One region of the Bacillus sp. EB V-12 genome, then DNA from elsewhere that is predicted to be linked to it. Evidence: riboswitches for the same ligand, from Rfam matches in the RefSeq annotation. Region 1 holds a riboswitch; each other region holds the start of a gene.
What was found. A riboswitch is a leader RNA that binds a small molecule or an ion and turns the genes downstream of it on or off. The one in region 1 is predicted to bind thiamine pyrophosphate.
Positions count from the first base shown of each region.

Region 2: linked by a shared signal. The riboswitch ahead of tenA (thiaminase II) and the one ahead of thiC (phosphomethylpyrimidine synthase ThiC) in region 1 are both predicted to bind thiamine pyrophosphate.
Region 3: linked by a shared signal. The riboswitch ahead of thiT (energy-coupled thiamine transporter ThiT) and the one ahead of thiC (phosphomethylpyrimidine synthase ThiC) in region 1 are both predicted to bind thiamine pyrophosphate.

Region 1 covers NZ_JBUXJL010000007.1:13,769-27,770, forward strand. Annotated here, with positions in the region: gene ACZDYH_RS20445 (arsenic transporter) at 1-295, shown strand, start outside; gene thiC (phosphomethylpyrimidine synthase ThiC) at 397-2,157, opposite strand; TPP riboswitch at 2,270-2,385, opposite strand; gene lldP (L-lactate permease) at 2,457-4,118, opposite strand; gene ACZDYH_RS20460 (magnetosome magnetite crystal formation protein family) at 4,414-4,731, shown strand; gene ACZDYH_RS20465 (metal-binding protein) at 4,803-5,294, opposite strand; gene ACZDYH_RS20470 (YkvA family protein) at 5,345-5,710, opposite strand; gene ACZDYH_RS20475 (LTA synthase family protein) at 6,257-8,185, shown strand; gene ACZDYH_RS20480 (D-amino-acid transaminase) at 8,816-9,700, shown strand; gene ACZDYH_RS20485 (C40 family peptidase) at 9,910-11,637, shown strand; gene ACZDYH_RS20490 (NupC/NupG family nucleoside CNT transporter) at 12,005-13,216, shown strand; gene ACZDYH_RS20495 (nucleotidyl cyclase domain-containing protein) at 13,478-14,002, shown strand, end outside.
Region 2 covers NZ_JBUXJL010000002.1:1,795-7,266, reverse strand. Annotated here, with positions in the region: gene ACZDYH_RS06560 (ABC transporter substrate-binding protein) at 1-231, opposite strand, end outside; gene ACZDYH_RS06555 (ABC transporter permease) at 228-980, opposite strand; gene ACZDYH_RS06550 (ABC transporter ATP-binding protein) at 980-1,729, opposite strand; gene tenA (thiaminase II) at 1,698-2,393, opposite strand; TPP riboswitch at 2,479-2,582, opposite strand; TPP riboswitch at 2,643-2,754, opposite strand; gene ACZDYH_RS06540 (SH3 domain-containing protein) at 3,024-4,178, shown strand; gene ACZDYH_RS06535 (hypothetical protein) at 4,184-4,522, shown strand; gene ACZDYH_RS06530 (DUF3965 domain-containing protein) at 4,763-5,472, opposite strand, start outside.
Region 3 covers NZ_JBUXJL010000011.1:62,769-68,240, reverse strand. Annotated here, with positions in the region: gene ACZDYH_RS25170 (lipoprotein BA_5634 family protein) at 107-685, shown strand; gene ACZDYH_RS25165 (FeoB-associated Cys-rich membrane protein) at 722-892, opposite strand; gene feoB (ferrous iron transport protein B) at 909-2,897, opposite strand; gene ACZDYH_RS25155 (FeoA family protein) at 2,894-3,121, opposite strand; TPP riboswitch at 3,316-3,417, shown strand; gene thiT (energy-coupled thiamine transporter ThiT) at 3,504-4,172, shown strand; gene ACZDYH_RS25145 (sensor histidine kinase) at 4,380-5,472, opposite strand, start outside.

The DNA of each region.
Region 1 (14,002 bases):
CTTCAATAACCATCCTGCCCTTATGATTGGTACAATCACATTAACAGAAATGGGACTAGATCCAGTCACATTAAAAACAATCTATCTTGCAAACATCATTGGTAGTGACATCGGTTCACTATTACTACCAATTGGTACACTAGCTTCACTCATTTGGATGTATATTCTGAAACAAAACAAAATTAAAGTAAAATGGAAAGACTATTTAAGTGTATCCCTTATCGTTATCCCGCTCACAACAGTCGTCACACTATTCCTCTTATTCTACTGGGTACATCTCTTCTTTGCCTTATAAACAACAGAAGCCCCATTTGCTACCGTCTTAGCAAATGGGGCTTCTTCTATAATAAAGTTAGGTACTACAGTGTGATCAATCAAGTAAAGAGGTGTAACATATTATTGATATAAATGACTACCAGCTTCTTTAAATTCTTCTGCTTTCTCTTTCATTCCTTTTTCAATTGCTTCTGTCGTTTCTAAATCATTTTCTTTTGCATACTCACGAATATCATGCGAAATTCTCATACTACAAAACTTCGGTCCACACATTGAACAGAAGTGAGCTGTCTTTGCCCCTTCTGCAGGCAACGTTTCATCATGATATTCCATCGCACGTTCAGGATCTAAAGATAAATTAAATTGATCGCGCCAACGGAATTCGAAGCGTGCTTTTGAAAGTGCATCATCACGCTGATGAGCCGTTTTATGTCCTTTCGCAAGATCAGCCGCATGCGCTGCAATTTTATACGTAATAACACCCGTGCGTACATCATCTTTGTTTGGCAAACCTAAATGTTCTTTCGGCGTTACATAACAAAGCATCGCTGTTCCAAACCAGCCAATCATAGCAGCTCCAATTGCAGATGTAATATGGTCATAACCTGGTGCAATATCTGTCGTTAGCGGCCCAAGTGTGTAAAACGGCGCGCCCTGACAAATATCAAGCTCTTTCTCCATATTCTCTTTAATTAAGTGCATCGGTACGTGTCCAGGTCCTTCAATCATAACTTGCACATCATGTTTCCAAGCAATTTTGGTTAATTCGCCAAGTGTTTCAAGCTCAGAAAACTGTGCTTCGTCATTTGCATCTGCAATAGACCCTGGACGTAATCCATCTCCAAGAGAGAACGAAACATCGTACTGCTTCATAATTTCACAAATCTCTTCAAAGTGAGTATATAGGAAGTTTTCTTTATGATGGAATAGACACCACTGCGCCATAATCGAACCACCGCGCGAAACGATACCTGTCGTACGCTTTGCCGTGATTGGAATGTAACGAAGCAATACACCAGCGTGAATTGTAAAGTAATCAACGCCTTGCTCCGCCTGCTCAATTAACGTATCACGATATACTTCCCACGTTAAATCTTCTGCAATTCCGTTTACTTTTTCCAGCGCTTGATAAATCGGTACAGTTCCAACTGGTACAGGCGCGTTACGAATAATCCACTCACGCGTCGTATGAATATTTTTACCTGTAGATAAATCCATAATCGTATCTGCACCCCAGCGAGTAGCCCACGTCATCTTCTCTACTTCTTCTGCAATCGAAGAAGATACAGCTGAGTTTCCGATATTCGCGTTTACCTTCACATGGAAGTTACGCCCGATGATCATCGGTTCAGCTTCTGGATGATTAATATTCGCTGGTAAAATAGCGCGGCCTTCTGCGATTTCCTTACGAACAAACTCCGGCTCTACCCCTTCACGAATCGCAACATATTCCATCTCAGAAGTAATAATGCCATTACGTGCATAGTGCATTTGCGTAACGTTTGCACCTTGCTTTGCTCTAAGTGGCTGGCGATCCATTTGCGGGAAAACAGGTGTATGTTTCGAAGCCACTTTCACACCGTCATCCTCTGGTTTCACTTCACGCCCTTCGTATGCTTCTACATCACCACGCCCCATAATCCAAGAATGGCGCGGCGTTGGAATCCCCTTTTCTAACTCCACTTTATACTCAGGATCCGTATAAGGGCCGCTCGTATCATACACACGAATTGGCGGATTTGGAACGCCATTTGTTTCGCTTTGTTCAATCTCACGCATCGGTACTTTCATGCCTTCTCGTGGTCCATCCACATATACTTTCTTACTCCCTGGTAAACTCGATTTCAATTCAATTTGCTCAGCTGAAACAGATTGTTTCATAAATTTTATTGCCCCCCTGTTCGTGACAAGGACGAGATATGGCCAGCGCATGCCAAAATAAAAAGAGCCAGGTCCATAAAAAAATAAGGACCTGGCTCATAAAGACATCATTATGTAAAGCCGTTAACTTCCCTACGCTGGTACGAGCCAGATCAGGTCCAAAGGGTTAAGAAGATCACGCGCTTCTCTCTCAGCCTACGCATACGTTAGGCACCCCTAGTTTATCACTGATTTAATTTTCAATACTTTCCCATCATACACCATAATCTGAAAAATTCAAAGTTTATTTCTTTTTCTCTTTATGGAATCATCCACGTTAAATAATACGCCTGCACATACGTCATAATACCAACAATAATTACGAAGAATAAGCTATGCTTCACTGTAAAACGGAACAAATCCGATTCTTTTCCAGCAAGACCAACCGCTGCACAAGCGATCGCAATCGACTGCGGGGAAATCATTTTACCTGTTACACCGCCTGTTGTATTTGCTGCAACGAGAAGCACTTCAGATACGCCGACTTGCTGCGCTGTAATGGCTTGTAAATTTGAGAACAGTGCATTCGCAGACGTATCAGACCCTGTTAGGAATACGCCAATCCAGCCTAAGAATGGTGAGAAGAACGGGAATAGGCCGCCAGTTCCGGCTAATGCTAACGCTAACGTGGAAGATAGACCAGAATAGTTTGCGATAAATGCAAACCCTAGTACGAATCCGATAGATAGAATTGGCATTTTTAATTCGCTTAACGTTTCTTTAAATGTCACTACTGCATCTTTTACATTCATTTTCAAAATAAACATGGAAATGATACACGCAATTAAAATCGCTGTTCCGGTTGCCGATAATACATCAAACTTCAAAATTGCCTCGTAAGGCGTTGGTTTATTTACAATTGGCTCTGCTTTCATTACTAGATTATGCAGACCTGGAATTTCAAACTTAAATACAAGACTTTCTAAAGCCCCTCCTGGAGTGAATAATGCCTTAAAGAAACTTTGGCTCCAAATGACTACCATAACCGTTAATACGATAAATGGGGACCATGCCTTCACTACTTTTCCAAACGTTAATTTCGGCATCGATGCCGCTGTCGTTGTTGCTGCTACTTCACTATTTGCTTGCCCAGATTGATATATTTCTTTCGGCTGCCAAACTTTTAAGAACAGCGCTAAACTAATTAAACTTACAAGTGCCGATGTAATATCCGGAAGTTCTGGTCCTAAAAATGTCGCTGTAATGAACTGCGTAATCGCAAATGAACTACCCGCTACAAATAACGCAGGCCACGTTTGTCGTATCCCCTTAAATCCATCCATTAAAAATACGATAAAGAATGGCACAAATAATGATAGGAACGGTAATTGATGCCCAGCCATTTGTCCAATTTTATGTGGATCAATACCTGTTACTTGTCCAGCAACTGTAATCGGAATTCCCATCGCTCCGAACGCCACTGGTGCAGTATTTGCAATCAAACAAAGACCTGCTGCGTATAAAGGATTTAACCCAAGCCCCGCAAGAAGTGCTGCTGTAATCGCTACTGGTGCCCCAAATCCTGCCGCTCCTTCTAAAAATGCTCCAAATGAAAATCCAATTAAAATAACGAGTAGACGATGATCGTTCGTAATCGATAATACCGATGCACGAATCACATCGAATTGACCTGTTTTCACAGAAATTTTATATAAAAATACCGACATAATGATAATCCAAGCAATTGGCCATAATCCGTATAAGAAACCATATCCGGTCGCTGCCATTGCCATCGTGAACGGCATTTTATAAGCGAATAACGCTACTAAAACTGTAAGTACAACTGTAATAAATCCTGCCACATACCCTTTCATGCGGAAAACTGCTAAAGCTAAGAAAAAAAAGATAATCGGAATAAGTGCGACCGCTGCCGAAATCCAAATGTTTCCGAATGGATCATAAACTTGTGTCCATGTGTTCATTGTTCTCTCCCCCTAAAGAATCCCCTTTTGAATAGAATAACCCCATCAATAGACTATCAGGTCATCATACCTTTAAGTCTAAAATAAAAAAACGTTTAAGAAAACGTTTTCAACAACTTTCATTTATACTGTACCATAACAATTTCTATTAAAAAAGATTTTTTTGAAAATTTTATTATTTAACAGAAAATCTTACAAAATCGTCACGTTCTTGTAATGTTCATCGATAGGAAGTTTGCCAAAATTATTGCATAATAATAGTATAACAACAGAAATTATTTATGAGGTGATATATATGAACGGAAATAAAATATTAGCTGCGTTATCATACTTTAGTGTACTATTTGCCCCTATCTTATTCCCTATTATCGTTTGGATTGTAGGAGACGCTGAAACAAAACCACATGCAAAACGTGCTCTATGGACACACATCATTCCAAGTATCGCTACATTCATTGGCGTAACTATTTTAGGAATTATGGGTCTTGGATCTGATCAACCAGATGTAACACTTGGAATTGGATCAATGATTGTCTTAGCTATTTGCGGAATCATCAGCTTATACTACTTCATCTGGAACATTGTAAAAGGAATTAAAGTGCTGAAAGCTTAATTTTAAACAAATGTTTGTTTAAAAAGGGCCCCTTGCAAATTGTAAGGGGCCCTTTTCCTAATTCGTTCACTTTATCTTCTGCGTTTCTTCTTTTTTCTCATCATTTTCTTTCGGCGTGTATTCACTTTATCCGCTATAATGTGGAGCGTACTTGCCACAACAATTCCCATTAAGAATGTTACAATTTCAACCTCATGTTTCTGCGCAATTTCTATTAAATTACCATCCAATGCGATTACATTTAATAGTAATAAAAATGGAGAAAAGACAATTAACATGTACGCAATACGAATCACATCACCAAGTATAATCGTATGCGTAAAGAAAGATCGATGTGGCATTACTTTCTTATAAGGATACCAAAATATACGTAAGAAACCCCATTTGTTATAAGCATTACTGTACGTATCTAAATCTGGTGTTAAAAATGAAGTACCTACTAAAAAACCAATTGCAAAAGTTAATAAAAAATCAAAATTTGTTAATCCATACGAAAAGAGCAAAAACAAAACAACCGGAAGGGATATTAAGTTTATTTTCGTATGCGTTCTTCCTGATGGCATAATGCACTTCCTCGCTTACGTTCGTCCTGTCACCTCATGACAGATTTCACCTATTGACCTAATTTCTGATCGATAAATGTTGTGTCTATATCCGAACCAAACCATTCTGCCAACTTCACTCGTGCCTTATCTTTCACATCTTCATTGACGTATAACGACACCTGTATTAGTGCGGCCGTTAACGCCCCTAAATCATCCGTATAGCCAATTCCAGCAATGAAATCTGGAATCGCATCAATCGGTGCAATAAAATAAGCAAGTGCTCCAATTACAATAATTTTCACTCGTTTTGGAACATCGGGTCTTTGCAAAACGTAAAACAGTAATAAACTTGCATAAATGACCGACTGCCCTGCTTGCTTTGCAACATGTTTTACTTTCTTCCAAAACGCTTCAACTGAAAATTTTTGTTTCATGTAAAAAGCCTCCCTATTTTTAAAAAGAAATAAGCTACAATATGTTATCAGTAAAAGTTCATGGAAATTACACAAAACCTATCAATGAACTTTCATTGTAACAAACAAACTAAAAAAGAACAAGTGTTCGTTAATTTTCACACGATTTCCTTCATATAATAGATTTCTAGATAACCCTTACCCATCTTCGTTTCTTATTTCTCAACAAAGAAAATTTTCACTTCCACTTAACATTCTGCTCTACCTTTGTTATATTTTCTAGTTGACGGACATATAAACGAATGTTAAAGTTTTCTCTGGTAGTGACAAATCTTATACAAAAAATGTAAAATGTTATAGTGTTTCTCAGAAATGAATTTTGTTGTATAATACAGAAATGACGTTATGCTTATGAGCAACAAAAGAAACCAAAAGGGTATGCATAGTTATAGTCGTATATGGGTGAATATAGAACCTTTAATTATGGCCAAGAAAACTATGTATTTTTTATTTTAGCATTTTTCGCTCCAAAATCGACCAAGCCTGATAGAGAAAGGGTGGAAATGAATGAAAGAAACCTTGAAATCACAATTTCAAAATGTGCGTTTCACTGTATTCGTAGCTTTAGCCTTATGGCTGAAAACTTACCTTATTACACGCACAAGCTTTGACTTAAAACTTGAATCTTTCATGCAAGAATTCATTTTATTCCTTAGCCCATTAGCAGCATCATTACTGCTTGTTGGTCTTGCATTATTTGCAAAAGGGAAAAAACGTAACTATATAGCACTTGGAATTAATTTTGTCTTAACAATCGTTCTTGTTGGTAACGTAATGTTCTACGGATTCTACAATGACTTCGTTACATTACCGGTGCTAGGACAAACATCTAACTTCGGAAGTTTAGGTTCTAGTGTGAAAGAATTATTTAACTACAAAATTATCCTTGCATTTGCAGACATTATCATATTCTTCGTTCTATTGAAGAAAATGAAGAACTTTGCACCTACAGAGCGTGTAGCACGCCCGATGCGTTCTCTATACTTCGTATCAACAGTTGCTATTTTCTTCGCAAACTTAGGACTTGCAGAAGCTGAACGCCCAGAACTATTAACACGTTCATTCGACCGCGTTATGCTTGTTAAAAACTTAGGATTATATGTACACCAAGTATACGATCTTGGCTTACAAGCAAAATCAAGTTCACAAAAAGCATTCGCTGACGGTAGTAAATTACAAGAAACAGAGAACTACGTAAAAACAACACAAAGTAAACCAGATCCAAATATGTTCGGTACTGCAAAAGGGAAAAACGTAATTGTTGTCTCTCTTGAGTCATTACAAACATTCTTAATTGGTGCAACAGTTAACGGACAAGAAGTTACACCATTCTTAAACCAATTTACGAAAGAAAGTTATTACTTTGATAACTTCTTCCATCAAACAGGTCAAGGTAAAACATCTGATGCTGAATTCCTAGTAGATACTTCGTTATATCCACTAGACCGTGGTGCTGTATTCTTCACACACGGTAACAATGAATATACAGCAACTCCAGAAATTTTACGTCAGCAAGGGTATCACACGTCGGTATTCCACGCAAACAACGCAACATTCTGGAACCGTAACATTATGTATCCAGCACTTGGTTATGATCGTTACTACAACGAGCTTGATTACAAGATTACGCCAGAAACAAAATTAAATTGGGGATTAAAAGATATCGAATACTTCGATCAATCTATTGATATGTTAAAACAAGTGAAGCAACCATTCTATACTCGCTTCCTTACTTTAACGAATCATTACCCATTCACTTACGATGACAGTACAAAATTAATCGATGAATACAATTCTGGTGATGGAGTATTTGACCGTTACATGGTAACTGCTCGTTACTTAGACGAAGCAATGAAACACTTTATTGAGCGTCTAAAAGCAGAAGGTATTTACGACAACTCAGTAATCGTATTCTACGGTGACCACTACGGTATTTCTGAAAACCATAACCGTGCAATGGCACAGTTCTTAGGAAAAGAAGAAATCACTGCATTTGACCATATGAACTTACAAAAAACACCGATGTTTATTCACGTTCCAGGTCAAAAAGAAGGTAAAACAATTTCGAAACCAACTGGTGAAATTGACATTAAACCAACTATTCTAAACTTACTTGGTGTAGATTCTACAAATGACGTTCGATTCGGTCATGATGTATTCTCACCTGATAATAAAGGATTCGTTGTTCTTCGTGACGGTAGCTTCGTTACAGATAAATACATGTACACAAACAGTACATTCTATGACCGTGCTACTGGCGAAGTTGTACAATTACCGAAAGAAGAATCTCAACCACTAATTGATCGCGCCCAAAATGAATTGAACATGTCTGATAAAATCATTGAAGGTGACTTACTTCGCTTCTCTGAAAGTAATAAGATCAAAACTGGTGAAGTAAAAACAGTTATTAAAGAAGAAAAGAAGAGTGCTGAGTAATCTCAGCCTCTTTTTTTATTTTCTTCCATACAACTACTTATATTCATTAACTTTAAAATTACATAACCTTTACCAAATATTCACATAGTGTTAATGAAGAATCTCTATAATAAAATATGTAAACGAGGTTCTACATATTTCTTATCTCTCATCTTTCGTAAGATCCCTTAAAGAAGTGTGTAAATCTTTTGTTTCTACTTTCTTATAATTGTCTTTCAACATGTTTTGTTTCCATACACAAAACATTCAACGAGACAATGTCCCTATGAAAGATAGCTACCCTCCTTGTGCAGCATTCCATAAGAATGTTGCTTTTTTTTATTTAAAAGCAGGATTCTCATTCTTATTTTCGAATTTGTATATACAAAATGCTGTAAAGTGAAACTTTAATCAGCCCTCACCAATCGGGCAGCTACGGGCAGTTATTCGCCCAATTCACTTCTTTGCTCCACCCTAATTTTTAAGTGAAAGTTTTACTGCCCGTGAATGCGGGGTAAATCATCCTTACTTCTCTATGATTTACAAATACATATACGGTCATATGTAGAGAATTGCTTACATAAAAATTACTATAGTGATTTTTATGTCGCATGAATGAAAGTTTCACGTTACTTACGTACTTACGAAAGGATGGGACGGAAATTGGCATACGAAAAATTTGTACTTTGGAATGATGAAGTTATTGATACAACAAAACAACAAACGTACATAGAACTTGAAGAGAGAGGTTCGCAGTTCGGAGATGGTGTCTACGAGGTTATTCGCCTATATAAAGGGAACTTTCATTTATTAGATCCGCACATAACGAGATTATATCGATCCATGGAAGAAATAGAATTATCGCTCCCTTTCTCAAAAGCTGAGCTCATCACTTTACTTTACAAATTAATTGAACGAAATCATTTCCATGAAGATGGCACAATTTATTTGCAAGTATCTCGTGGTGTACAAGCTCGCACACATATATTTTCATATGACAACCCTCCAACAATTTATGCCTATATTACAAAAAAAGAAAGACCAGCGTTATGGATTGAATATGGTATACGCGCTATATCAGAACCCGATACTCGATGGCTACGCTGTGACATTAAATCATTAAATTTATTACCAAACGTACTAGCTGCTACGAAAGCTGAACGAAAAGGCTGTAAAGAGGCACTTCTCGTAAGGAATGGTATTATAACGGAAGGAAGCCATTCCAACTTCTTTTTAATTAAAAACGGAACTCTTTACACACATCCAGCCAATCACCTTATTTTAAATGGCATTATTCGTCAATATGTCCTTTCTTTAGCGAATACTCTTCACATACCTGTACAGGAAGAACTTTTCAGCGTTCGTGACGTTTATCAAGCAGATGAATGCTTTTTTACAGGCACAACGATTGAAATTTTACCAATGACCCACCTTGATGGAACCGCGATTCAAGATGGGCAAGTTGGGCCTATCACCAAAAAACTGCAAAAATCATTTAATCAAATCTTGTTACAATCCAATATGGCATCTTCTTAAACCCGAATAATTTCTGTCCTTTCACATTCAATATATGCATTTAAATGGAAATCAAGGTGTAAATTTATGCCTTGATTTTTTCTTGTAATCTTTTTGTCATATTCAGATTCCCACATAAGCCTTGACAGTAATCGACATGCTCTTTAGAATTTTTAACAGTTGGTAAATATTTCTTCACTACATTACAGACAGAAAGGAATCGACAAATTATGAAAAAGTATCTTGCCGGTCTTGCGGCAGTGTCTGTAGCAGGAGGAGCAGCACCTACACTTGATAGTGTTCAAGCTGCACCTGAACAAAATACACAAAAGGCTGCTACAACTGTCCAAGCTTCTGCGTCAAACAACTCATCTTATACGGTAAACGCGAGCGTCTTACATGTTCGTGCGGGATCAAGCACTTCTCACGACATCATCTCACGCGTTTATAACGGTCAATCACTAAACGTGATTGGCGAAGAAAATGGTTGGTTCAAAATTAACATTAACGGAAAAACAGGTTTTGTTAGTGGCGAATTTGTATCAAAAAGTGGAGCAGCAAACAACAATGTAAGCACAGGTGGAAATAATAAAGTTACCGCTGATGTATTACGTGTACGTACAGCTCCTAACACTTCTAGTTCTGTTTCTGGACGTGTATATGAAGGACAAACATTAAACGTAATTGGACAAGAAAATGGTTGGGTGAAAATTAACCATAATGGACAAGTAGGTTATGTAAGTGGCGAATTCGTATCTGGCGGTTCTTCTAATGGGGGTTCTTCAAACAACAATACGAATAATAACAACCAAGAAGTAAAACCAGCAAGCGGAAACTATACAGTAAATGTATCTTCCCTTCGCGTTCGTACAGGTCCTAGCACTTCTCACACAACTGTAGGTTCTGTCAAAAAAGGACAAGTAGTACAAGTTGTCGGCGAAGTTCAAGATTGGTTCAAAATCAATTACGCAGGACAAACTGCTTATATAAGCAAAGACTACGTAACAAAAGGCGGTTCTAACGAAAACGTTACAGAAGGCAACAAACAAGAGCAAAACAATAATGGAAGTATTCAAACTGGCGGTTCTTACGTAGTTAACGCTACATCTTTACGTGTTCGTACAGGCCCTGCCGCTTACCATAGTGTAATTGGTGGCGTTTTAAACGGTACAACATTAAACGTAGTTGGATCTGAAAACGGTTGGTTTAAAGTAAATTACCAAGGAAAAACAGGCTTTGTTAGCAGCGAATTTGTAAAATTCGTTAAAGGTGGCACTACTACTCCTGAGCAACCAAAACAACCTAACCAAGGTGCGATTGGTGACTACTACATTAATGCTTCTGCACTAAATGTACGTAGCGGCGAAGGTACAAATTATAGAATCATAGGCGCACTTCCACAAGGTCAGAAGGTTCAAGTAATCTCTGAAAACTCTGGATGGAGCAAAATTAACTACAACGGTCAAACTGGTTATATCGGAACACGTTACCTATCTAAAACACCAGTTGGAGGCGCAGTAGATAATAAGCCTAACAATAACCAAAATAACAATCAAAACAATAACAACAACAATAATAATACAGGTAATAATAGCGGCGACAGTTCTTCCGTACTTGCATACGCAAAATCAATGCAAGGTGTACCATACGTTTGGGGCGGAACTTCTGCTAACGGTGTTGACTGCAGTGGTTACATCTACCACGTATTTAAGAAATTTGGTCATAACATTAGCCGCCAAAGTGTTGCAGGATATTGGAGTAGCCTACCAAAAACTTCAAGTCCACAACCTGGTGACTTAATTTATTTCCAAAACACTTATAAATCTGGTCCTTCTCACATGGGTATCTACCTTGGGGGCGGATCATTTATCCAAGCTGGAGATAAAGGTGTAGCAATCGCTTCATTAAGTAACTCTTATTGGAAGAGCCACTTCTTAGGATACACGAAAGCACCTTAATTAATAGTTTCAAAGCCTTCTAGTTTACTAGAAGGCTTTTTTGCTATGAGTTCAACATATTACTCCCTTTCTCCTACCTTCTCTCTACAAAAATAATGTATCCATTCTTCCATTTCATACACTTTATTCTGCAAAAACAATGCATAACGTTATCATAATGTATATATTCCCATAAAAAACATAACCTATTTCATGTCTATTTATTTCATATGTGTTTTTTTGAAGAATTTTCTTTTTATTTAAACTTTTCATTAGACGTTTGACCTCCGATGTCCATTATGATAAGTTACTTAAGATGTTATATTCGTAAACGTATAGACAACTGGTTTATACACTGTTTTTACTATGAGGAAGGAGCATACACTGCATGAATCTTTTATGGGGAATTGGCGGCGTGATTGGAGTATTAGCAATTGCATTCTTACTATCTTCCAACCGCAAAGCTATTAATTGGCGCACAATTTTAATCGCGCTAGCATTACAAATGTCATTTTCATTTATCGTATTACGATGGGATGCTGGTAAAGCAGGTTTAAAACACGCTGCTGACGGTGTTCAAGGATTAATTAATTTTTCTTACGAGGGAATTAAGTTCGTTGCTGGGGATTTAGTCAACGCAAAAGGACCTTGGGGATTTGTATTCTTTATTCAAGCACTACTTCCAATCGTATTTATTAGTTCATTAGTAGCAATCTTATATCATTTTGGTATTATGCAGAAATTTGTTAGCGTCGTTGGTGGCGCATTAAGTAAACTTCTTGGAACTTCTAAAGCAGAAAGCTTAAACTCAGTAACGACTGTATTTTTAGGACAAACTGAAGCTCCAATTTTAATTAAACCTTACTTAGCACGTTTAACAAATAGTGAATTCTTCGCTATTATGGTAAGCGGTATGACAGCTGTTGCTGGATCTGTTCTCGTCGGTTATGCAGCAATGGGTATTCCATTAGAGCACTTATTAGCAGCTGCAATAATGGCAGCTCCATCAAGCTTATTAATTGCGAAATTGATTATGCCAGAGACAGAAAAAGTAGATAATAACGTTGAACTTTCTACAGAACGTGAAGACGCAAACGTTATCGATGCAGCTGCACGCGGTGCATCTGAAGGTATGCAACTTGTTATTAACGTAGCAGCAATGTTAATGGCTTTCATCGCATTAATCGCTTTATTAAATGGATTATTAGGATTGATTGGTTCTCTGTTCGATATTAAACTTAGCCTTGATTTAATCTTCGGTTACTTATTATCACCATTTGCAATCTTAATCGGAGTTTCTCCTGGTGAAGCTGTACAAGCAGCAAGCTTTATTGGTCAAAAACTTGCAATCAACGAATTCGTTGCATACGCAAACTTAGGACCACACATGGCAGAGTTCTCTGACAAAACAAATCTAATTTTAACATTCGCAATCTGTGGATTCGCAAACTTCTCTTCTATCGCAATTCAATTAGGTGTAACAGGAACGTTAGCTCCTACTCGCCGTAAACAAATTGCACAATTAGGGATTAAAGCAGTTATCGCTGGTACATTAGCGAACTTCTTAAATGCAGCAGTTGCAGGTATGATGTTCCTATAAACTTATATAGAGTCTTCTCTTTCTACAAGAGGAGACTTTTTTCATGCAATCCAAATGTCTTTTATGCATCTATTAATCACTTTATGCCAAATATAAGAACATTATGATACAATAATGTTTAAGTCTTTTTATTTTTCTAATGAAAATAGAAATACTACTTGTTGTTGCCCTTCAAAAGAATGTAACGACATGGTCAATTTCTTAATAATTGCGCATACTACAAGTATCTATTGATGAAATAGCTTTAAGGAGGAAAGTTTTGTGAAAGATAAGTTCTATAAAATCCTCTCTATGTGGATTTTACAAATTGTATTTTATTTTACTACTGTACATGTGACGAAATATGAGCATGCTCTTATTTTTACAATAATATACGTAATCGTAAATGTGCTATTCTTATTTTTAGCTGACAAAACAGCATTTGTTTTCTTCATACTAGGAACCATTATTTCCGTATTTTATTTGTTCTATCAAGCATGGCTTCATTTATGGAGTACATCAGATCAATGGCAATATATGATTATCCACTTCCTGATGGCAGCTAACTTCTTCATTGTATATATAACAACTCACCTATTGAAAAAAGTGATTCATGAAAATAAAACTTTAACTGAGCGTGTGAGAACGTTAGAACAATATATTGGAGAATCAAAATTACTAACAAGACAAGAATTCGAGAGACGCCAAGCATTATTAACAACTGCAATGAATCGTCGTAATGAAACAGGCGTTATCATTTACTTTGATTTCACTCCCTTTAGTAAATATACGAAGGAAAGTGTTATG
Region 2 (5,472 bases), on a different contig from region 1:
TGGATCAGTCGGATTAGAAGGGAATTTAATATTTACCTTTACACCTTCTTCTTTAAAGTATCCTTTTTCAATTGCTGCATAGATAAAGCTATGTACCGCATTTGGATACCAATCTAACATGACTGTTATTTCTTTCTCTTTTTTACTTTTGTCTGATGCTGAATTACTCGAACATCCTGCAATTATTGCAATTAATAATGTAAACACAAAGATGCGCTTTAAAAATTTCATGAATGCTTCCTCCAACTAATGAATTTCTTTTCTAATATGGAAATAATTACGACGAAGAAAATAGCTAATAATGATAACAATACAATAGGTGCAAATACGCCAGCTCCATCTAACTGCGTCATCATTCTCTTACTGAAATATCCAAGCCCAGCTTGTGCACCGAGCCATTCTCCAATTGCTGCTCCGATAACACTAAGCGGAACTGCAATTTTTAAAGCTGAGAAAAAATAAGGAAGAGCAGACGGCAACTTTAATTTAAGAAAAATATCTCTTTTTGTTGCTCCATATGTAACTAAGAGCTCCTCCCATTCTTTTTTCGTACTACGCAGTCCATCATACGTATTGACCGCAATTGGGAAAAACGTAATTAAAACTGTGACAACAACCTTACTCCAAATTGTATATCCAAACCATAAAACAAATAGCGGAGCAAGCGCAGTAATCGGAATCGTTTGTGAAGCAACTAATAATGGATAAAATGCTCTCTCCATCCATGTACTCGCATTCATTAACATCGCTAGCCCTACACCTAATACGATAGAGATAACAACACCTATTAAAACGACGTATAACGTTGCAGGTAAATGAACTGTAAATAATATGTCTTTTAGTTTCCATATCTTCATTAAAATCGCAGAAGGTGACGGTAAAATGTACATCTCATCTACAATTCTTGCTCCTATTTCCCACACAGCTAGTAAAATACTAGAAAGTGTAATAGCAGGAACTAATTCTTTCAATCGGTTCATCACACAAGTACCTGCCTTTGTAACATACTAAGAAGCTCATCTTTCAGCGCTAATACTTCCGGTTTATATAAATCTTTTCGTGTTCTGTTATGATCAAGCGGTACAGTCCGTTCAGTCAAAGTCGTTATCGGCTGCTGTTCCACTACTAAAACTCGGTTTGAAAGAAATAACGCTTCTTCAACATCATGAGTAATGAATAAAATTGTTTTTTCCCACTCTTGCCATTGTTCAAACAACCATTCTTGCAAAGAGGTCTTCGTTAAAGCATCCAATGCACTAAATGGTTCATCTAACAGCAATATCTCCCCGCCTGTTAATAAAGTTCGAATAAAAGATACACGTTGTCTCATACCACCAGATAAATCTTTCGGATATTTTTTCTCATACCCTTGCAAACCAAATTTATGTAACAGTTCCTTTGCCTTTACTTCTGCTTCTTTCTTCTGTACACCTTGGCACTCTAGCGGCAGGGCAGCATTCTCAATAATTGTTCTCCACGGCAAAAGCATATCTTTTTGCGGCATATATCCTACAGGATGGTGCTTTGTTTCTGTCAGTTCTATCTGTCCAGTACTTACCTTTTCTAGACCTGTAATAAGGCGAAATAAAGTACTTTTCCCACATCCACTCGGTCCGATAATACTGACAAACTCTTTCTCATGTATAGAAGCATTTAATTCATGGGTGATTGGTTTCTCATCGTAATGAAAAGAAACATTATGAAACTGTAGTATGTTCTTGCTCCTCAAATCCCCACATCTCCTTACGATAGGACATATCCCAGAATAAATATTCAAATCGACTGGAATTTAAGAAAATCTCCTCTAATCTTTCTAGTTCTTTCTCAGACTTTCCAACTGCCATTTCATTTAATAAATCTATTAACCAAATACAAAGATTACCGTATTCTTCCGAACTATATCCTTGAATCCACTCACCAAAAAACTCATGATCTCTTGCTCTAGGAATATCATTTAAACGCTTTCCAATTTCCCAATAGCTCCACATACATGGAAGAAGCGCTGCTATTAATTCCGCAAGTGTGCCATTTTGAGATACAGACATCATGTAATTTGTATAAGCTAAATTTTTAGCAGATGGTTTCGCAGACTCTATCTCCTCTATAGAAATTCCAAGTCTTTTTGCATATTGTTTATGGATTGTCATTTCGCCATTTAATATTCCATCAATTTGTTCAGCGAACTTTCCCATTACTTGTGGATTCGTTGCTTTTACAACACCAATCGCATATAACTTTGCATAATCCAGCAGATATAAATAATCTTGAATAATATAATACTGGAATTTATCTTTTTCTAACGTGCCATCTCCCATACCCACTACAAACGGATGATTATGACTCATCTCCCAAACCGGTTGCACAGTTTCTAATAATCTATCGCAAAATTTCATTTCTCTATCCCCTTTCAATATATGTATCTAAATAAAAAACCACTTCTATATATAAGAAGTGGTTACAGCAAATAAAGTTATACATTTATTCGATGTTCCACTTCCCTTCGCTAGTATTACCTAGATCAGGTGTTGTAAGGGTTAAGGATTATTCCTCTCTCAGCAAGTCAAGCACCCCTAGTGGTTTCAATATGAAATTTTCAAATAAAAAAGCCCCGTTTCTATACGCAAAGAAACGGGGACTCATTGTTAGTGTCCGAATTGCTTCCCTACGCTAGCATAATCTAGATCAGGTAATAAAAAGGATCAAAGGCTTACGGCCTACTCTCAGCTGGCAACACCAGCTCTCCTAGCAAACTATAAAATTATCACTGTCAGTATAACACCCTAATAAGACATCATCAACTTTTTTAATTTTCTTAATTATCAACATAATATCAAAATTATACAATACATACATTCTATTTTAGAAAATAAAACCCCAATTAATTGTATAAAAAGGAATCATTATCCTCAAAAAATTTATTTTTATATTGATTTCATATTACATTTATGTGAATACCCCCACTATATTATATCTTTATACTATAATAAAATTACAACTATACAACTAGAGGAGGTCTCTATTCCATGAATATGAAAGCTACTGCTTTAACAGCAACTACTGTAGCGATTGCTTCTTTACTTCCTTCTATGGGTGAAACAAATGTACAAAAAGCAAACGCTGAACAATTATCTAATATTAAAACTGGGTATGTCAAAGTCGATCAAGTAGCATTACATACAGAAGATAACGTAAAAAGCACATCAATTGATACAATTCGCTTTAATACAAAAGTGAACATCCTTGAAACAACTAATGGTTGGTATAAAGTATCTGTTCATAATAAAGTAGGTTATGTACAAAAAGATGCTATTTTACTAAAAAACAAACTTCAAACTAATGATCAATACATCGTTAATGCTAATGCATTAAACGTTCGCTCTGAACCTAATTTAGAATCTTCCATTTTAGATGTATTACCAAATGGTAAGTTTATTACCGTTCAAGAAGATCAAGGCGAATGGTATAAAATATCACATAATGGCCAAACAGGTTACGTACAAAAAGCATTCATCTCTAATGGTTCACAACCCTTAGTAAAAGGAATCACCGTTCAAAATAATACAAAATATACTGTTGCAACACCTAATCTAAATGTACGTAGCACCGCTAGTACAAGTAGCGCTCTACTCGGTTCATTACAAAACGGTACACAAGTACAAGTAGTAGAAACTGTAGGTACTTGGTATAAAATTCGTTTTGGCACAGGATACGGATATGTAGCAAAACACTATGTAGTACAAAATCAACCACAAGCTAAAACAGATCAGCCTTCATCAATTCCAGCTGCTTTCAAATTCCCCGCTCAAGGAAGAATTAGCTCAACCTTTGATATACGCTGGGAACAAATGCACTATGGTATAGATATTGCCGCTCCAGGAAACGTCTCTATCCAAGCTGCTGCTGCAGGTAAAGTTGTGAAATCTTATTATTCAGCTAGCTATGGCAATGTTGTTTTCATTGCGCATCAAATCAATGGGAAATTATATACAACTGTTTATGCTCATATGAAGGATCGCACTGTACAAGCTGGTGATCAAGTACAAACTGGACAATTAATAGGTCATATGGGAAACACAGGTCATTCATACGGGCAACATCTTCATTTTGAATTACATAATGGAGAATGGAATTTTGAAAAAACAAATGCAGTAAATCCACTGCCATATTTAGTTAGGTAAATTGTATGCCACGCAATATACCTCTTATAATTGAATACGCAGCCTTTTTAGGTTTAATCTGTTGTTTAATCATTTACAATACAAACATTGTATTTTTATCTATTATTATTGCTTTTGTTGCATTAGAAATTATGATGGAATCATTTCAAGTGCAACTAAAACAAAAAATTGCCCATATTTATAACGCTATATTTCTTTTGAGTGCTCTCATAACAAATATAATTAGTAATGGCTTTTATTTATCTACTGTATTTCCAGTATTCTTTATGGCTGTTTTATTATTTGTAGCTAGATATATTAATGTCCCTTATAACCAAAAACAAAAACAAGAACAAGAAGCTTAGAAAGAGGAGACACTGTGTACCAATCTTTCAAAGATGCTCCAATAAAATACATATTGCATTTGTATAAGAAAGCCAATACTTTTTTTGGTATACAAGGAAGTTATACTGCACAACTTCTCCTATATGGAATGTTGTTTCTTGTCTTAATCACTTTCTCCTTGTTTTACTAACAAAAAAGGATCTCACATAAACTGGAGATCCTTTTTAATTTATATTAATTTTTCATATCGAAAATATTGTTTATCCACAAGCATATTTTTCATAAATAAAGCTCAGATTATATTTTTTCTCTAAGCTCATTCGTTGTTCGTCATCGCACCAATAGAAAAGAATATCATGAATCGTTGCGTAACGCTTATTTTTAAGAAATAGCCTAAAGAATGATGGTAAACAATCATGTAATTGTATAAATATATAATTGCGTAGTGTTTCTTCTTTATATTCAATCCCCTTACAAATATACAGTAATTCTTCACAATAATATGCATGCTGTGGAACTTGTATCATTTCGAAAAATGGCACATAAGATAGTAGCTTTCCAATAAAATGACCATATCGATCCATTACTCCTATCGTCATATGCTCCATCATTTCTTTCATCACATATAAATAATCATCTACATGCGTTGTCTTTAATGGGTCTAAGCGATCGGAAATTTGAGATAATACAGCTCTTTGACATGCTAAAACTGCCTGACTAGGTCCATAATATGATAGGAAATCTGTACACTTACGATATTTCCGTAATAAATCATGTGTATACAAATCATATACAAAAGTATTACAATACATTGCTAAACTCATCATATCACTATTTAATTGCTCTTTTGATAATGATTTCGCTCTCTTGCACATATAAAAGAATGTAAATTCCAATACTTCTTTATGAGATAATAAATGTTTACAATCGGTTATACACTTCTCATTAAATTTAACTCTATCCCAAATTT
Region 3 (5,472 bases), on a different contig from region 1:
ATATTTCTTATACACTAATACCAGAAGCAACAAACAAGCTTCTTCACATGTAAGCACTAATACAAAAATTGTATTTACTATAAAACATATAAAAGGAGAAATCATCATGAAAAAATTAGTAGGAATCGGATTAGCAGCAGCAATTTCACTTGGAGCATTATCAGGTTGTTCTTTATTAGGAGAGAAAGCGAACGGCTTTGTACTGTACGGATCAGAAGAACAAGTTCAGCAAATTACAGATAAAAACAAAAAAGAAGTGAAAGAAAAAGACTTCTATAAAATGAAAATGACAACATTAGATGGTAAAAAAGTTCTTGTAATGGATAAGAAAACTGGTGAAGAACTAGTGAAAAAAGAGTTACTTAGCAAAGTTGATGAAAAAGACAACACGAAACCACTTGATAAATTACCAGCTGTAACAACAGAACAAGGTGTATTATTTGCAAAAGAAAAAGTAGAAAATGCTGCACTTGATGGGGCAAAATTAAAATATGAAGGCAACACAATTATCGGAAGTGGTCGTGCATATACAGATATGTATGCGATTGTCGATGACGCAACTTACAGCAATGTAAAAGGTGATGAAAAATCTGTAGGTGTATTAAAATTTGATAAAGACCCAAGTAAAGAATTCCCTGGTTACAAAGGCGTAGAAGCTTCTCAACTTGTAAAAATTAAAAAGTAAAACAAAAAAGCTTTGCGAAATTCGCAAAGCTTTTTTCTATTTATTATGAGCAATTTGCTCCATATCCGGGCTACAAGTTTGCGACTGACATGACTTATTTAAAGAACATGCCGCGCATTTTCCTTTTTTACTTCTCTTTACAAAATTAACTAACGTATATGCTGCATAACCAAAAATGATAGCTCCAATTATAATATTGACCATCATCACAATACATCTCCTTCTAGAATCCGAGTAAGGATCCAACTTGGTATATAATGAGCGTTAATACATAAGCAACTACGAGTGGATAAACGACTGAGAAAATCGTCCACTTCGCTGATCCTGTTTCACGTTTAATAACAGCTACCGTCGCTAAACACGGAACATATAATAAAATAAAGAACATAAATGCATAAGCTGATAATGCTGTATAATGTGCTCCCATTACATTTCCAAGCACATCTTCTTTAACTGCATAAATAATTGCCATTGTAGAAACGACAACTTCCTTCGCTAAAAATCCTGTTAAAAGGGATGCTGCAGCTTGCCACGTTCCGAAGCCGAGTGGTGCAAATAATGGTGCGATAAATCCACCAATCATCGCTAAGTAGCTATCTCCCATATCAACGCCGAATCCTGATGGACCTGCATAGTTTAATAACCAAATAACAACCGAACCACCAAAGATGAATGTACCAGCTTTACGAACAAATCCCTTTCCTTTCTCCCACGTGCTTAGCCATAATGTTTTTGCTTGTGGCACACGGTAAGGCGGTAATTCAATTACGAAAATAGACTTTTCCGCTTTCAAAATTGTAAGAGACATAATTTTTGTAACTAATAACGCAAGAACAATCCCTGCAACATATAAAGAAAATACAACAGTCGCCTGACTATGCGGGAAAAATACGCCCGCAAATAATGCATATACAGGTAATCGTGCTGAACAAGACATAAATGGTGTTACTAAAATGGTAAGTAAACGTTCTTTTTCCTGTTCAATCGTTCTCGCAGCCATGATACCTGGAACGTTACATCCAAAACCGATAATCATCGGAATAAAAGCTTTTCCGTTTAAGCCGAAAAACTCCATAATTCTATCCATAACAACTGCAATTCGCGCCATATACCCTGAGTCTTCTAATAATGAAATAAAAAAGAATAGTGCAAAGATTTGTGGTACGAACACTAATACAGCACCAACACCGGCAATAATACCTTCTGTAACTAGTGCTTGAATAAAATCAGAAGCTCCAATACTTGTAAGTCCAGCCGTCACCCAATCCGTAAGCTGGCCACCAAAAAACTCATCTAACATATCCGATAAAGGTGTACCAATCCACGTAAACGTAACCTGAAAAATAAAAAACATAACTGCTAAAAAGATTGGAAGTCCTAAAATTTTATGTGTAATTAATCTATCAATTTTTTCTGAAAAAGGAATTTTTCCTTCTTTCTCATGCTTCATAACATTTGTTTTTAACTTTTCAATATACGCTTCACGAGTTTTGTAAATGTGCTCTTCTAACGTACAATCAAGTCTTCCTTCTAAGCGAGATCGAATGGCTATGAGTTCCTTATAAATTGGTAATGCTTTCATTTCTTTTTCTACTACTTCGTTATTGCTTAAAAATTGAAGTCCTAACCATCTCGGATGCTCGTAATTCGCTGTCTCTAAAAGAGCAATTACTTCTCCAATTCCTTCATCCATTTGTACACCATATGAAATAAGGAATGGCTTTTTCTCTTTTTTGTCATTTTCTTTAAGAGTCGTAAGCAGTTCTTCACAGCCTTTTCCACTTCTTGCAACAACAGGAACGACTGTTACACCTAATAGCTCTGATAATCGTTTTACATCAATGACAATTCCTCTTTGCTTCGCCACATCAACCATGTTTAAACCAATTGAGACTGGCTTACCAAATTCAAGTAACTGCAACGTTAAATGCATATTTCTTTCAAACTGCGAGGAATCTACGATATTTAACATATGATTAAATTCTTCTGTTAATAGAAAGTTTGTTACAACACCTTCATCACGTGAAACTGGATTTAAATCATAAACACCTGGTAAATCAATTAATGTTCCTTGTCTATCTTTTAATTTACCAACCTTTTTTTCTACTGTTACACCGCTCCAGTTTCCTACGTATTCATAAGAACCAGTAAGTGCATTAAATAATGATGTCTTCCCTGTATTCGGATTCCCTAGCAAAGCTACCTTATTCACGCTAATTCCACCTTTATCATTTTCGCGTCACAATGACGAATACTAATTAACTGTCCACGACACTCCAATGTACAAGGACCTTTGAACATCGCTTTCTGTTTCAAGCGAAGTTCGCTTCCTTCCGCAAGACCGAAAGCAGCTAGTCTACGCTTTAATAGCTGATCTAAAGACTGAATACTTTTTACTAACACTTTCTCTCCAATTTTAATATCTACTAAGCTCATAACCTTCCCCCTCAGAAGAGAATGATAATTATTTTCAAAAAAATTATACCACACCCAATTTCTCTTGTACTATACCCTTTTGCTTCATATTTATTAACATTTCGCTACAATTCTATTTCAATTATTGTCATACAGCATTTGTTTGCCATTCTCATCCATTTCGCTTACAATAAACAATAGCAAATAAAGAATCTCGTTATCACTGGGGGAGCCATGCCGCTGAGAGGGAACACTTCGTTCCGACCCTTCGAACCTGTTAGTTAATGCTAACGCAGGGATTGTGCAAACGTCCGAAATACATACCTCATTTTTATTTACGTATTTCGTATCCTCCTATGATATCTATTCTTTTTTGTACAACTTGGATTTAGGGGGAGACAACATGCGTAACACCAATTTACAAGCGATGATCGAATCTGCTATTCTTGCAGCCTTCGCCATGATTATCGATATTTTACCATTATCACTTAAACTTCCAACAGGCGGTTCTATCTCATTCGCTATGATTCCTATTTTTATTATTGCTTACCGCTGGGGCTTTAAATCAGCTTTCTTAGGCGGTTTAGTTTGGGGACTATTACAAATTGTCGTGGGAGATGCTTATATTTTAACACCTGTTCAAGCATTCATTGAGTACTTCATTGCCTTTGCTTTTATCGGATTTGCTGGCTTATTCTATCGTCCAATTCAAAAAGCACTTTTAACATCCAATGAAAATAGCTTAGAACAATCAAATTTAGGTAACCGTAAAGACAAACCTTCATCAAAACAAAATCAGGGTAAGAAAGTCCTTGCTTATATTATCCTTGCTACATTTATCGGTAGCTTTGCTCGCTATTTCTGCCACTTTATTGCCGGCATTATTTTCTGGGGACAATATGCGCCGAAAGGTCAATCAGCTGTGTTATATTCATTAATCGTAAATGGAAGTACAATGCTTGGTTCTTTTATTTTATGTACCGTTTTACTTATATTTTTATTTATCACTTCACCACGATTATTCAAAAGCATCAGTGCTTATCAAATGAATACACAAAAAAAGGGCGCTTAATGAGCGCTCTTTTTTCATATCGTAATATCAATTAAAAATACAATAAATGCGCAAAAGAAAATAAATACCATTATACTTAGCCAATTGCTATGCACGGTTCATCGACTCCTTACATAACCTCATATTCTAAACAAATTATACTGATTAAAAATAAAGATTAGGTAAAGATAATATGAAAATAAATTAAAAAAGCATAGATCATATTGTCTACGCTTTTTTCGGTAAATAGAAATAAAATAACACACCATCTTCTGTATTTCCTGCCCCATATTCAGTATCATGTAGTTCTAAAATATTCTTTGAAATGGCAAGCCCAAGTCCCGTCCCACCTTGTGAACGCTGACGAGCTGTATCCACTCGATAAAAACGATCCCAAATTTTATCTAATTGTTCTTCTTCAATGTGAGTACCTTTATTTTCAATGCACACTTTTATACGATCCTTCTCATCTATTGTAGAAATAATAATATCTTCTTTATTTGGTGTATAACGTATGGCATTCGTAATGAAATTCACGATGACTTGTTCAATCCGGCCTTGATTTGCAATCACTTCAAATGAACATATATTTTTATGAACACGAAGCTCTTTTTTCTCTATTTCCACAGATAGATGTTCACATATGTCTTCAATTACTGTATCAATATAAAACGAATCCTTTTTCATTTTATATGTACCAGATTCAAATTTAGCTAACTCAAGCATATCCAAAATTAACGTATCCATTTTGTCTACTTCTCTCTCCATTGCCTGAAAATAATACTCTTTTTTATGTTCAGCTACCCCGTCTTTTAAAATAGAAATACAGCTTTTCATAATACTTAGCGGTGTTTTTAATTCATGTGAAACACCAGAAATGAATTCTTTTCGCGTCTTTTCTAACTTTCTTTCCTTTTCAATATCTTCTTCTAACTGCCCAATATGCGAATGGAGTTTATTTGATAGAACATTAATATTTTTCGATAAATCTCCAATTTCATCTTTTGAAGTAATCGGTATTTTTTCTGTAAAATCTAATTGTGCTATTTTCTTCGTCGTATCATTTATTTTTAGTAATGGTTTTGCAATTTGTTTTGAATAATAAAACGAAGCTAAAAAAATAAGAACGACTACAAATGCAATGATATAGATGTAATAATCTTGCACCATTTGTACAGCTTCATCTACAGGCTGTAAAGAAGCCATCGCATAAATATATGTTACTGATCCATCTTTTTCTTTTATTGGTTTCATTAATAATTTATATTTTATATCATTCTTTTCATAGTCCATTGTCTTTGTTGAATACTCTATTTGATTA